4 regions of the Pseudoalteromonas sp. Bsw20308 genome follow, and region 2 is predicted to be linked to each of the others. Evidence: predicted binding sites of a transcription regulator. Region 2 holds the regulator's gene; each other region holds the start of a gene.
The links. Region 2 encodes LexA, which represses DNA repair genes until DNA is damaged. Its sites were predicted from a motif close to TACTGTATNNNNATACAGTA; they were not measured.
Positions count from the first base shown of each region.

Region 1: the regulator LexA is predicted to act here: its motif matches at 1,783-1,802, upstream of D172_RS11225 (SulA-like leucine-rich domain-containing protein).
Region 3: the regulator LexA is predicted to act here: its motif matches at 1,642-1,661, upstream of uvrD (DNA helicase II).
Region 4: the regulator LexA is predicted to act here: its motif matches at 1,302-1,321, upstream of ruvC (crossover junction endodeoxyribonuclease RuvC).

Region 1 covers NZ_CP013138.1:2,599,777-2,603,629, reverse strand. The annotation lists gene D172_RS11235 (DUF6172 family protein) at 1-187, shown strand, start outside; gene D172_RS11230 (YchJ family protein) at 807-1,286, opposite strand; gene D172_RS11225 (SulA-like leucine-rich domain-containing protein) at 1,324-1,758, opposite strand; gene D172_RS11220 (tetratricopeptide repeat protein) at 2,049-2,513, opposite strand; gene D172_RS11215 (NCS2 family permease) at 2,631-3,853, shown strand, end outside.
Region 2 covers NZ_CP013138.1:3,787,105-3,790,957, forward strand. The annotation lists gene ctaD (cytochrome c oxidase subunit I) at 1-322, opposite strand, end outside; gene coxB (cytochrome c oxidase subunit II) at 322-1,464, opposite strand; gene lexA (transcriptional repressor LexA) at 1,933-2,550, opposite strand; gene D172_RS16630 (M12 family metallo-peptidase) at 2,814-3,853, shown strand, end outside.
Region 3 covers NZ_CP013138.1:226,151-230,003, reverse strand. The annotation lists gene D172_RS00930 (NUDIX hydrolase) at 1-144, opposite strand, end outside; gene dut (dUTP diphosphatase) at 205-660, opposite strand; gene D172_RS00920 (YacL family protein) at 713-1,081, opposite strand; gene D172_RS00915 (hypothetical protein) at 1,198-1,422, opposite strand; gene uvrD (DNA helicase II) at 1,726-3,853, shown strand, end outside.
Region 4 covers NZ_CP013138.1:1,533,744-1,537,596, reverse strand. The annotation lists gene ruvB (Holliday junction branch migration DNA helicase RuvB) at 1-101, opposite strand, end outside; gene ruvA (Holliday junction branch migration protein RuvA) at 109-726, opposite strand; gene ruvC (crossover junction endodeoxyribonuclease RuvC) at 729-1,253, opposite strand; gene D172_RS06625 (ABC transporter permease) at 1,383-3,853, opposite strand, start outside.

The sequences.
Region 1 (3,853 bases), 1.2 Mb from region 2:
AGATGCTGATTACTGGGCATTTGACTGTAAGTTTGGTAATACAGCTGAAGATGCTCAAGTAGTGCACGTTGCAGAGATTAGCAATCATATCAGCGACATCGAAAAGCAAGATTTAAAGTCTTTCTACGTAGAGATTTTAGCAAAGCCGGCACAGCGTCAACAAGCTGATTTAGATGACGACGAGTAACTCTTAAATTTTAAGTACTCGTAAAAGTAGAGATGGACCCAAGTGGTCCATTTTTGTTATGTGTTATGTGGGTTTTAATATCAATCTGAATAATACTAACCAACTAACCAATCCGCAATAATGCTTAATCAGTTTGAGGGATTAAATCTGACGCTAACGGCGTTAAAAATTTCTGATATAGACCAATTAAATAACGATTTTTTGTCTTGTTATCGACACGATTCTGTTATCTAAAAATAGATCACTTAATTAAAAAAGTTGGTATAAGTATTTGAACAATATAAATTATCTAATAACCCTATAATACCAACCTGCATAAATCTTTGATCAATTTAACGAATTAAATTGCACTATAACGTCGTTAAAAATTTTTCATTTAGAACAACTAGATACAAAAACTTTTGCCTAGTTCTAGCGTAATTTTCTTAACGTTAGATAGACCCCATACATAAGCAGATTGGTATAAAAATTTTATTTAGAGACGCTGAGTTTTTTGGAAATAAATAACTTTTCGTGCGTATGCGCCACATTAAGTTAAATAATATGTACAAAACTAGAGTACATATCATTTAACTAATTAGTGTGTTTCAAAATACCTGATGCCTGGGTAAGTTGAGGTTTATAGGCTATGGCACTTTTTATACTTTTTAGTACTGCCACATGGGCAATCATCGTTCCTGCCAATTTTTATATCTGCAACAGGTAATATAACGCCGTCAGAATATTTCCACTGATTTTTTTCTTTAATGAATTTTGATTGTTCGTGCAATTCACAGTATAAATTATCATAAAAGTAGTGCGCTTTAAATTCTACAAAACCCTGACTATCATCGTGCCCTGAGTCTATAATTGTCAGTTTTATAAAGCGGCAACCATCTGCAAATTCTTTAATTTCTTTAACGGGGTTTTCGGGCTGTTTATCTGTTGTATATGTTTGATAAATATACTTAGCATTTTTGAGTGCATAAGCACTATAACGAGAGCGCATAAGTAGCTCTGGTGTTTGAGGATGCTGTATTGCCAAATGAAAAGGTTCGCAGCAGTCAACATAATTTTGTTGGCTGCCACAAAGACATAATGTTTTATTCAGTGAGGTCATAATTTTGGTGTAAAGCTAAAATGTTAGTTTAACAAGATTATTGAGCTAGTAATATCTCTGTGGTTTGTTTGTTTTTCGTGAAGCAATATAACTTTGTATTTGTTTTACTCATATCCAGAGATAAGCTAGTTAATAGCTGGTTATTAACTATATCAGTCCAAGTAATTACAGCTGCAAAATTACCGTTGTGTAAAGCCGAATTTAATACGTACTCTAGATTCACTAAGTGTTTTTGTCTAATAACGAGTAATTTACTCGTATCGATAGAGCACGAATCAAGTAGCGCTTTACTAGGGACGTGATCGGGTGCGATTAATAATGTCCAAGCATTTAAGCTATTGTATTGATGTAATACTTTTAATAGCTCAAATGTTGCCGAAATTTCATCTTCAATTTCAATTAAATTAACACAATCGCTTTTATTGTCTTGTTGGTAGCTTTTAACTGTTCGTACGGTAATTGGTTGTAACATATCGCTTCACTCACTGGGTTTTTATACAGTATTTACATACAGTAGTTTATACAGTGTTTGTGTGCAAGTGTTTTTTGCTATTTTTTTGTACGATAATTTAAGATTTAGACTTTTTTTAAATTGTCATTTTTTTAAGTTATTAATATTTAATGATTTAAATTTACCTTTATGTTGTTGTTTCCAACTGTGCATTATTGTGTTGAATACTGTATACACCTGTTGAAGGTTGATATGGCAGCTTTAAATAATGATTTCATGTGTAAATTACAGCATAGTTTCGTATGTGTAATTTACTCTTCGTTAGCGTTATTTGGTATTAGGTGAGAAAACTGCAATTGGTGAATTTGTTCATATAAACTTGCAGCGTAGCATTGGGCATCTTTAAAGCGTTTAGTTTCAATGTGTTTACGCAAGTCAGTTAATGCAGTAGTTGCTGGCTCGTGACCTTGACTACTTGATAAGCTTAGCCATGCAACAGCATGAAATACACTTTGCGGAACACCTTGGCCTTTTACAAAAAATAGTCCTAAGTAAAATTGTGCTCGAAGTTCTCCAGACATCGCAGCTAAACGCATCCACTTCGCAGCAAGTGCATTTTGATTGTTTTTTAAATAATACAGTGCTTTGTTAAGTGTATTTTGCTGACTATTTTCGTTAGTTGGCGTTGAGTTAGTGTCGCTAGGTTGCGTGACAAAGGACAGTATATTGTCTAACTGCTGCTCTAAATCTTGGCCTGTCGGTGTTGTTTTTATCATGCTCACTCATTCGTTATGTAACTAAGTCAATAGTTTAGTATATCGCAAGGTAAAATGTCCTGTAAAAGATGATTTTTATGTTAAAATATTGCCACTTTTTACAACCATAAGTCTATTATGCTCGAAGCTTTATTTAAAATTAGTGAGAATGGCTCATCAGTCCGCCGTGAATGCATTGCGGGTATTACTACATTTATCACAATGGTTTACATTGTATTTGTTAACCCTGCCATGTTAGCAGAGGCTGGAATGGATCAGGGAGCTGCTTTTGTAGCAACTTGTATTGCAGCTGCTATTGGTTGTTTTATTATGGGGTTGTGGGCTAATTATCCTTTAGCATTAGCGCCTGGAATGGGGTTAAATGCATTTTTTACATATGGTGTTGTATTAGGGATGGGTTACACATGGCAGGCGGCATTAGGTGCTGTTTTTATGTCTGGGTGTATATTTTTACTTCTAAGCCTGTTTAAAGTTCGTGAGTGGATTATTAATGCCATTCCTTTGGTTTTAAAGCGGGCCATTGCAACGGGTATTGGCGCATTTTTAGCTTTAATTGCTCTTAAAAATGCGGGGATCATCGTTGCCAGCCCTGCAACGTTAGTACAATTAGGTGATATAACTTCAGCTGGCCCATTATTAGCTATTTTCAGCTTTTTTATTATTGCTGCGCTTTTATATCGTAACTTTAAAAGTGGTGTGTTAATTAGTATTTTATTAGTGACCGGTATCGCACTGGCTTTAGGGCTTGTTGAATACCATGGAATTGTTGCTACGCCTCCTTCTATTTTACCTACTTTTATGCAGCTTGACTTTGGTGCTGCACTTGAATTGTCTATGTTGAGTGTTATTTTCGCATTTTTGTTTGTGGATTTATTTGATACCTCGGGTACTTTAGTTGCAGTTACTCAAAAAGCAGGGCTTGCTGATGAAAAAGGAAATATGCCTCGGTTAGGAAGAGCGCTAAGTGCTGACAGTACAGCAACAATTGCAGGCGCTATGTTGGGCACTTCTACTACAACATCTTATATAGAGTCTGTTGCAGGTGTATCTGTAGGTGGGCGTACTGGTTTAACAGCGGTTGTGGTAGGTATTTGCTTTTTACTTATGATGTTTTTTGCACCACTTGCGCAAATGGTACCAGCTTACGCAACCGCTGGAGCCATTTTATATGTTGCAGTTTTAATGCTACAAAATCTGAAGTTTGTTAATTGGGATGATATGACCGATGCCATTCCCGTTACAGTCGTTTTACTGATGACGCCATTAACGTTTTCAATTGCTCATGGTATAGCACTTGGTTTTATATCTTATACGGTAGTAAAAGTGTTGTGTGGTAAGCA
Region 2 (3,853 bases):
CGCCAATCATGAGTGGTATCATCCAGTTAGCAAGGCCTGTAAAGGCGGGCATAACCGCACCAAACACCATAATTAAACCATGCACTGTGGTCATTTGATTAAAAAAGTGAGGGTCGACCAACTGTAAGCCTGGTTGAAATAATTCAGCCCTGATCACCATAGCCATTGCGCCACCAATTAAGAACATGGTCAGCGAAAAAATTAAATATAAACTACCTATATCTTTATGATTAGTTGTGTAAAGCCAGCGTTTAAAACCTTTAGCTGGGTGATGAGCATGATGAGCTTCATTGGCGTTAGGTTGTTCTACTATGCTACTCATTAGTTCGCCTCCACTTTGGCATCAAGTGCTGTCTGTATTTGACTCGGTTGAATAACATCACCCGTATCATTACCCCACGCATTACGTTTATAAGTAATAACCGCAGCTAATTGCTTTATAGATAACTGCTTGGCAAAAGCTTGCATTGCCGTACCGGGTCGTCCATGGATAACTACATCAATGTGATCTTTTATATCGCCAAGCACTATCGGACTGCCTTTAAGTGCAGGAAATACACCCGGTAACCCCATGCCCGTAGGCTGATGGCACGCTGCACAATTAGCCATATATACTTGTTCGCCTAAAGTCATTAACTCTTCTTTTGGGAGGGTTTTATCAAGTAATGCGGCATCTGCCAGCGCAGCTTTCTGCTTCGCCTGCTTTGCATCTGCAAGCCATGTTTTAAAATCAGCCTCAGATTTAACGACCACCACAACGGGCATAAAGCCATGGTCTTTACCACACAACTCAGCACATTGGCCTCGGTAAGTACCTTCTTCGTTAATATTGGTCCATGTTTCGTTTATAAAGCCGGGGTTCGCATCTTTTTTAACTGCAAAATCAGGTACCCACCAAGAGTGAATAACATCATCTGAAGTCATTAAAAATCGTACTTTTTGATTTATTGGCAGTACAAGAGGCTTATCAACCTCAAGTAAGTAGTTAGGGTTTTTATCTGCAAGATTCGCGATTTCATCTTGCGGGGTAGATAAAATAGAGTAGAACTCTACATCTTCGCCCATATATTCATAATGCCATTTCCATTGCGAACCCGTAATTTTAATAGTGAGATCAGCTTTACTGGCATCTTCCATTGCAATAAGGGTTTTAGTGGCTGGTACTGCCATAGCAATTAAAATAACAAACGGAATTGCAGTCCAAAGTATTTCTACTTTAGTGCTTTCGTGAAATTGGGCAGGTACAGCCCCTTTAGATTTACGGTGATGAATAAGTGCCCAAAACATAATTGCGAACACTATCACCCCAATCACACAACATATTATAAATATGGTCATGTGCAGCTGATATACATTATTGCTTATATCGGTTACGCCTTTGCGCATATTGTATTGGCTGTTCGCCAAAACTGAGTGCGAAAAAACACATAATATAAGCCACAAGGTAGAGGTCAGTTTACCCATGTGACGGCTCCTTTGATGCTATTGCGAATGCAAAGCGAAGAGGCATACGGCTTAAACGCCAATTCGTTATTTTTATTTTTTTAGCCAATCTTATTTAATATTGATTGGTTTTGCTGCGCCAACAACGAGTTTGTGTATATTGTGTGTTCTCAAAACTAAAAAGCTGTGAGTTATTATTAGCTCAGCACATTAATAATTAGCTAAAAAACGAACAACAAGCAAGTTTTAGTATAAAAAACAATCAGGTGATATTGAGTAATTAATAAAAAATCAGTAATCAACTAATCAACAGGAAGTTCGAAATATGAGCAAAACAAAGGGGTTTAACGCATTCGGAGGAGGAAAATATAAGTGCAAAAAAATTTACAGCTAAAATAATTAGTGGGCTGTTTACGTCCTATTTTTAGTGCTAATGTTAAAACAAAAATGCGTGCTAAAAAGCACGCATTTATAAAAATAAATTAAAAACTACATCCAATCAGCGTTACGAATAACTCCAACGGCTAAACCTTCTATATTAAAAGATTCATTTTCTAGATCAACTTCAATTGGCGAAAAGTCGTCATTCTCAGCATGCAATAATACTTTTCGGCCTGCTTTTTCAAACCGCTTTACGGTAACATCATCATCAACACGAGCAACTACAACTTGTCCATTTTCTGCAACTTGAGTTTTATGCACAGCTAACAAATCACCATCCATAATACCTATATCTTTCATGCTCATACCGTTAACGCGCAATAAAAAATCAGCAGCCGGTTTAAACATTAATGGATCAATTTTACAATGACTCTCAACGTGCTCTTGCGCCAAAATAGGCTCTCCCGCTGCGACTCGCCCGATAAGAGGTAAACCTAACTGTTCAGGCTCTTCTTCCTCAACAAGTTGAATACCTCGGCTTGCACCTGGTTTCATCTTAATAGCACCTTTTTTAGCAAGCGCTTTTAAATGCTCTTCAGCAGCATTGGCACTTTTAAAGCCTAATGTTTGTGCAATTTCAGCACGTGTAGGAGGCATACCAGTGTCTTTAATAAAAACTTTAACTAATTCGAGAATTTGAGCTTGGCGCTTCGTTAATGGTCGCATACAACTGGTTTTCCATACAGTACATTTAACTGTGAGTATATACAGTTAAATAAAAATCGCAAATTTAAATTACATTGATTGCTTGCTGTTAATAAATCACTTTTACACTTATGTAGAAACAACGAATGTTTACATAAAATAAACATTTGTATCTTTATATTTACGATTAAGGGCTAATTTGATGACAGCCACATGTTAATAAATTGAAAACAACTTATTAACATGTACACTTTATGTGTACAAACACTTAAAAGGATTATCAAATGAAAAAATATTCACCATTGTTTATTGGCTTATTGTTTAGCGGCTATGCGTATGCCCAAGTCCCACTTTTCGAAGTGCAGCACTCTAACTTTACGCAAAACATTAATAAAGAAGGTAATGCTCAATCTCAATTTGGGCAACCGCTTTTCGAACTAAGCGCAAAAACCAATGCATTCTTTTTACCTGTTCAGGGAAGTGACATTGAATTTATCAAAAGTACAGCAAGTACATCAGCAACTGGTAACTTAATCTGGGTAGGTAAAAGCTTAGATGGTGACGAAGTAACACTGATAAAATCTACAAAGGGGATTTCTGGTACGATAAAGGTAAATGAACATGTTTATAAATTGCAACCGAATAAACATTCTGGTCATAATTTTATTGAATTAGATCCTGCCAAGCAACCTGCTGAGCATGCACCCGATTATCAACAATCTAATAACACTATTTCAATCAGTGAACAAATTTTAACAGAACAAAGCTTCCAAACAGCTATGGCAACTAACGCGCAAAGCAATATTAGCTTACTCGTTTTATACACCCCAGCCGCAGAACAAAAATCTAGTGATATTAATAGCTTGATTGATCTTGCAATAGTAGAGACTAATCAGGGTTACCAAAACTCAGGTGTCAATGCAGTTGTTAGTTTGGCCCATGTAAGCCGAGTTAATTATACTGAAGCTACAAATTCAGGTACGGATTTAAATCGTTTAGCTGCCAAAAACGATGGTTATATGGATGAAGCGCACACACTACGAGATCAATACGGTGCTGATGTAGTCATATTAATAAACGACGTTAACGGCTACTGTGGCCAAGCCAAAGCAATTGGTGCAAATGCTAACAGCGCATTTGCGATGGTTGATTATGACTGTGCAACCGGCTATTACTCTTTCGGTCATGAAATTGGTCATTTACAAGGTGCTCGTCATAACCCTGAAAACGATCCATCAACATCTCCTTATTCGTTCGGCCATGGTTATCAGCAACCTCAATCACAATGGCGTTCAGTAATGGCTTATAACTGTACAAATAACTG
Region 3 (3,853 bases), 360 kb from region 2:
ATTTTTTCCCATAAAAAAATAAACTTCAACAATTATAAGACTTGCAATACCTCCTAAAGCTCCAATAGCAATATTTTTATTGAGAATATAAAGTATTAATAAAATTAAGAGTGCTGAAATTACGGCAATAATATGTCGAATCATTTAGTAAATCCTTTTAACTAAGTTGCTATGTGGCGTGAATATACACGCCACCTAAGAAGTTTACTTCACGCCAGTATGACCAAAGCCACCAGTTCCACGATCTGTTGCTTCAAACTCATCGACAAGTACAAAATCAGCTTTAAGTACTGGTATAAACATCAATTGAGCAATTCTATCACCAGAGTTTATTGAGAATTCATCATTACCTCTATTCCATACTGAAATGAATAACTCGCCTTGGTAATCTGAGTCAATTAATCCGACTAAATTACCCAATACAATCCCATGTTTATGACCTAAACCTGAGCGAGGCAAAATAGTAGCAGCCATTCCAGTATCCTGCATATTTAAAGCAATACCAGTAGGAATTAATTTCGTCTCACCCGGTAAAACTTGTAATATATCATCAATACAGGCCCTAAGATCTATAGCAGCAGAGCCATCTGTAGCATACTCAGGCATAGGAATTTCAGTACCAACTTTAGGATTGACAATTTTTAATTCAACTTTTTTCATTTTAAACTTTCTACTCTAAATAAATTTATAAAAATAATACAGATAATATAACTTAACGACCAGCCGAAAACTCATGCCATGAGTTGATCAGGTCAACAAAGTCTTCAAAGCCACAACCACTACTTAAACCATTTTCTTCAAGCGCTAAATCGTCATCTTGATACGCTATTAGGTCTTCACTGTCTTGATGAAGCGCATGGGCTTCAAATAGTGCTTCGTCTTTGGTTAATATTAAATCTATTTCTTGGCCTTTTAGCGTTAGCGGCTCATAGCTTGAACTCACCGATGCAATAAGCGCTTGCACCATAGCTACTTTGTCTTTGCCTATTTCTTCGTTTAGCCAGCGACCAATAATAGTGTGTTCACTACTTATTTTAATACGTAGCCCACTAATAGGGTCGCGAATAAATTGATATTCCATAGGGTTTGCCTGTAAATCTTTAATTGCGTAATTATATACGTAAACGCCCGCAAACCACAGGACATATAAAGTAAAATAGCGCCACAAGGGCGCTATTTTACTCAACTTTAAAGCCGTTAACTTCGCGATCTATAACGCGCTGCGTCAATAATCGACCATAAGTAAATAATAGGCACAAGTACAAAACCTACAAGCACATAAATTAGTGCGTAACTTATTATAATAGCGAGTGCAAAAAATATAGCCGCTAAAATACGCCCTTGCACTAACTGCCCTAAACCAGGAAAAAATATATTACATAATGCTGCGATTACGTTACCGCCAGAACCTTGATCTGCCATACTAACCTCTGTATTTATTTGATTTTATAATTATTTACTTACACACTCTATGCCAATTTATTAAAGCTTACAAATCAAATAGTTAAATTAGTCTAGATTTAGAGAGTTAGTAAAAATTGCTAACTTTAGGTCAAATTAGCAATTTTTATTGTGCGTTTACACTTTTTTGTTTGTTTAAAAAAATAGCAAGTTACTCGTTTTTAAGGCTATTTTATAAATAGCTGTTTATAAAAACAGTATTTTATTTAGCCTAACAAAAACACCTGTTATACTGCCCACAATATTGATTAAAAAGGCGTAACGATGGACGTTTCACAATTACTCGATGGCTTAAATGACAAACAACGCGATGCCGTTGCAGCCCCACTACAAAACATGCTGGTATTAGCAGGTGCTGGGTCTGGTAAAACACGAGTGTTAGTTCATCGTATTGCGTGGCTTATGCAAGTTGAGCAAGCATCTGCTTACAGTATTTTTGCCGTAACCTTTACTAATAAAGCGGCTAAAGAAATGCGCAGCCGCGTTGAAGAAACACTAAAAGCCCCTGTAGGTGGTATGTGGATTGGTACGTTCCATGGTTTGTCGCATCGTATTTTACGTGCTCATCACCGTGAAGCTAACTTACCTGAAGCCTTTCAAATTTTAGACTCTGACGATCAACTTCGGATGATCAAGCGCTTATTAAAATCGATGAATATCGATGATAAAAAATGGCCTGCTAAACAATTTGGCTGGTACATAAGCGCTAAAAAAGATGAAGCACTTCGCCCTAAAGATATTCAAGCATACGATATTAACGAGCAAATGATGCTGCGTGTTTACGCCGCCTATCAAGAAGCCTGTGATAGAGCTGGTTTAGTTGATTTTGCCGAAATATTACTACGCAGCTACGAAGTGTTAAAAAATAACCCTACGTTACTACGTCATTACCAGCAACGCTTTGCACATATGCTCGTAGACGAGTTCCAAGATACAAATACCATTCAATATGCTTGGTTAAAGTTACTTGCAGGCGATACAAGCAGTATCATGATTGTAGGCGACGATGACCAAAGTATTTACGGTTGGCGCGGTGCTAAAATAGAAAATATTAAACGATTTTTAACTGACTTTAGCGCAGAAACCATTCGTCTTGAACAAAACTACCGTTCAACAGCAACTATTTTGAAAGCGTCCAACGCATTAATTCAAAATAACTCAGAACGTATGGGTAAAAGCTTGTGGACCGACGGTAACGATGGCGAGCCAATCTCTATTTATGCAGCATTTAATGAGTTAGACGAAGCACGCTTTGTGAGTAGCAAGCTACGAAGCTGGTTAAATGCAGGAAATGCCTTGCAAGATGCCGCAATTTTATACCGTAGTAACGCGCAATCTCGTGTACTTGAGGAGGCCATGCTACAAGAAGGCTTAAAATACCGTATTTATGGTGGTATGCGATTCTTCGAACGACAAGAAATTAAAGATGCGTTGTCGTACTTACGTCTAGTGGGTAATCGTCAAGACGATGCCGCATTTGAGCGTGTAATTAATACGCCAGCACGCGGTATTGGTGATAAAACATTGAGCCATATACGCGACTGTGCACGAGCAGAATCGTTACCGCTTTGGTATGCCGCAAAAGCAATTGTAGAACAACAGCATTTATCTGGTCGTGCTTCTGGTGCAGTAAGTAAGTTTGTAGAACTAGTTGAACAAATAGAAGATAAAATTAGCGATCTAACTTTGCATGAGCAAGCCAAGTACACAATTCAAACCTCAGGCTTGATGGCAATGTACCAAGCTGAAAAAGGTGAAAAAGGCCGTGCTCGCGTAGAAAACTTAGAAGAACTAATTAGCGCATGTGACCAGTATGAGCTACCTGAAGACGAAGAATACAGCTCACCACTACAAGGCTTTTTAGCCCATACATCACTTGAGTCAGGTGAAGGGCAGGCAGAAGAACACGAAGACGCCGTACAAATGATGACGCTTCACTCAGCTAAAGGCTTAGAGTTTCCGCTAGTGTTTATGGTAGGCGTAGAAGAAGGCATGTTCCCTTCTCAGCAAAGCAACGAAGAGTCGGGTCGCTTAGAAGAAGAGCGCCGCCTTTGTTATGTAGGCATGACACGAGCAATGGATAAGTTATATATTAGCCATGCTGAGAGTCGCCGCTTATACGGGCAAGAAAAATACCATAGCCCATCTCGCTTTTTACGCGAAATCCCTGAAGACTGCGTAGAAGAAATCCGTATTAAAACACAGGTTTCTCGCCCGCCTGCCGCTGGGCGTTTTAGCGCATCAGTTAGCCATGCCGCATTTGAAGACAGTGGCTTTAACTTAGGACAACGCGTACTGCATGCTAAGTTTGGTATTGGTACCGTACTTAATTACGAAGGCAGTGGCGCACAATCTCGCGTACAAGTTAACTTTGACGACCTTGGTAGTAAAT
Region 4 (3,853 bases), 1.7 Mb from region 2:
TGGCCTCTGTAATCGGCTAAAAGCTTAGGCCTTATTGCACGATCTATAGAGTCTTCATTTGTTTTTTCAGTCGCATCAATTAAGCGATCCGCTTCAATCATGGGTTACTCACAACATAGATTTTAAAGATTCTCTAATAAGAACCTCAGTAGACATATCGGGTTTACTTATCGATTTTACGGCTTTTTGAGCTTGTGGCAATTTATAACCTAATGCAAGCAGTGCCGATACGGCATCATCCGCTGCATTATTAGCAATTGTCGCATCGCTCATAGGCTCTATTACTGCGCTGTCGCTAAATGGCGTAAATAAATCATTACCCCAATCTTTTAGTCTGTCTTTCATTTCGAGTACTAAACGCTCGGCTGTTTTTTTACCTACACCGGGTAATTTAACAAGCGATGTTGAGTCTTCGTTATTTACACAACTTACAAATTGCTTTGCCGACATGCCCGATAAAATAGCTAAGCCAAGTTTTGGCCCTACGCCATTTGCTTTTAATAGCTCTCTAAACAAAGCACGTTCAACTTTATTATTAAAACCAAATAATAGTTGAGCATCTTCACGCACTACAAAGTGAGTGTAAACAATCGCGTTTTCACCAATTTTTGGTAAATCGTAAAAACAGGTCATTGGCATTTGTACTTCGTAACCTACACCACTTACTTCGAGTAATATTTCTGGTGGCTGTTTTTCGACTAAAATACCATTTAAGCGGCCTATCATAGTTATTTCCTTAAACGTCCTCTAACGGTTTTGCTTGCGCTGCCCGCTAGTTTAATTAAATTTTGTTCTGAGTGGGCGTGGCAAATCGCAATAGCGAGTGCATCAGCTGCATCGGCCTGTGGCGTACCGGGTAGTTTTAAAATATTTTTTACCATGTGTTGCACTTGTGTTTTATCTGCGCCACCGTTACCTACTACTGCTTGCTTAATTTGCCTAGCTGAGTATTCAAATACGGGTAAGTCGGCCATTGCAGCGCCAACAATCGCAGCGCCTCTAGCTTGGCCTAGCTTTAAAGCTGAATCGGGGTTGTGCGCCATAAATACTTTTTCAATGGCAAAGGTTTCTGGCGAAAACTGCTCAATAAGCTGTGTAATGCCTTGGTAGATCATTTTAAGCCTAATCGGAAAAGGATGATCGGCTAACTTAATACAGCCACTGCCTAAGTATGTAAATTTAGAACCTTGATGGGCAACAACACCATATCCGGTCAAACGTGAACCAGGATCGATCCCTAAAATAATGGCCAAACAGCGCTCCATTGTTATTATTTTTAAATTACGCTAATAATGCCAGAGCACTGTATAAATTACCAGTACAAAGAAAAACAAAAATGCCCACAAACTAGGTAGGCATTTGAAGGAGCATGTTAGTTTAGCTTACCCTAGGGCACGCACTAATCCTTGGGTGTTTTGTTTAAGTGTTCGGGCAATCATTAAATAACCTAAACCTGCCACAAATACGCCGCCAGCTACCGGACCAATAATCCATATATGCGGGTGTAACTTACCTGCTAAATCAAACATTTGTTGCTGCACAATTAAAAGCGCTATGTCGCTAAAAAGTGCGGCCACTAAACCAGCTAAACCGCCTAGTAATAAAAACTCATACAAGGTCGCGTTTTTAATTAATCGGCTTTTAGCGCCAAGCGTTCTGAGTATGACAATTTCTTGCATACGCTCACCTAAACTAGCTTGCACTTGCGATATAAGTACAAGCGCACCACACAGCACAACAATTGCAAGTACAAAGCCAATGGCGAGTGATACTTGCGAAATAGTTGTTTGTATTTGCTTAACAAAGTTATCAATATCAATCGCTGTAATAGTAGGGTAAGTACGCAATAACTGGCTAAAATCACGCTTTTGATCTGGGTTTATACGTACCGACGAAATATACGTTGCCGGAAAATCTGCAAGTACATCTGGGCTTAAAATAATAAAAAAGTTAGGTTTAAGCGTGGCCCAATTAACTTTGCGCACACTGGTAATTTTAGCGTCGAACGACTGCGAACCAATTAAAAACGTAAGCGTATCGCCTATCTCAACATCTAAACGCTCAAGCATCGACTCCTCTACTGAAGCCTCAGCCATCGCATTTTCACCAAACCACGTGCCTTGTGTTACTTCATTTTGATCAGGCACATCTTTAAGCCATGTAAGGTTTAGCTCGCGGCCAATACCTGCACGTGCTTCTTCATCTTTTTTCTCGTTGTCTTGCAGTGATACAGAACGTGCTACCAACTCGCCGTTTACCGCATTTACGCGTCCACGAATAGTGGGATAAAACTCTGATACCTGAATATCTTTTTGTGCTAAATACTCATTAATTGACTCAAGCTCATTTTGCGTAATATTGACTAAAAACGCATTAGGCGCATCGTTTGGTAGTTGCGACTGCCAATCAGATATCATGTCGTTTTTAAGTACCACTAAAAACAGCAGTAATTTAATCGCTAACGAAAAACTAATTAACTGTACCGCGTTCACATTTGCACGCTTTTGAATAGACGCAATTGCAAGCGACCAACTGTTACCTGGCTTTAATCCTAGTTTTCGACCACCACCAAATATTAATTTAGATACTAAAAACAGCACACCAATTAGCGCAAGTGTTGATATAAACAAAATAAGCGTTATTTTTATGTTGTTGCTAAATAACCACATTAATAAAAACACGGTTAGCGCACTCATACCTAAATGCACACGACTTACTGCCAACTTGTCACCTAAGTTACGGCGCAGTACTCTAAGCGGCGGAATATCAAATAAATCAAATAACGGTTTAATAGAAAACATAACGGCACAAATTACGCCGGTGCTTATAGCCACCAGCCAAGGTTTAAAGCCACCTAAAGGTAGCTCTGTGCCCATACTTTTTGATAAGTAACTTGTTGCTATTTCTTGCAAGCCATAACCAATTAACAGCCCTATACTTACCGCCATTGCACATACAAGCAATAAATGAAGCATGTATATTTTGCGGATCATTGAGCGGCTACCGCCGAGCGTTTTCATCATCGCTACTGGGTCGTATTGGCGTTCACAATAACGTTTTGCTGAAACAGCTATAGCCACTGCAGCCAAAATAATACCTAATAGGCCGGCAAGTAATAAAAAGCTCTCTGCGCGGTTTAAACTGTTTGAAATGGGTGATTGGCGGTCTTTAACGCCATACCATTGTTGGTTTTCTTTCATTTGTGGTTTAAGCCACTCGTAAAAGCTATTTATGTCGGCCTCACTACCTGCATAAAGTTGGCGGTAATAAACACGACTACCCGGCTGCACAACTTCAGTTTTTGCCACATCGTCAATATTAATAAGCACACGACGGCTACTCGAAAATACATTAAATGGCGCGTCTGGCTCTTCTACAATAACTTTTGAAACATTAAATAATGCAGCGCCAAGCTCTACTTGCGCGCCTATATCAATATTTAAACTGTAAAATACCGATTCACTTAGCCACACATTACCCGGCGTTGGTCCGCTATTAGCAACTTTAGTTTCACCGGTTAGGGTATCTTTAACTTTTAACTGCCCTTTTAGCGGGTACGCATTAGATGCCGCTTTTACTGAGCTAAACTGCATTTCATCATCGGCAAACAACATAGTGTCGAAATACACCATTTGCGCCGTTTTTAAATTTTGGCTCTGTGCTTGAGTAATAAAAGCGGTGTCCAGAACATGGTCGCTTGCAAGTACACGGTCTGCTGCAATAAAAGCACTGCTTTTTTGCGCAATACTTTGCCCTATTCGCTCAGTAACCATAGACAGTGTAAGCACCGTTAACACAGCAAGAGCGATAGCTGCGCTTATAACCGTGAGCTCACCACGGCGAAATTCTCGCG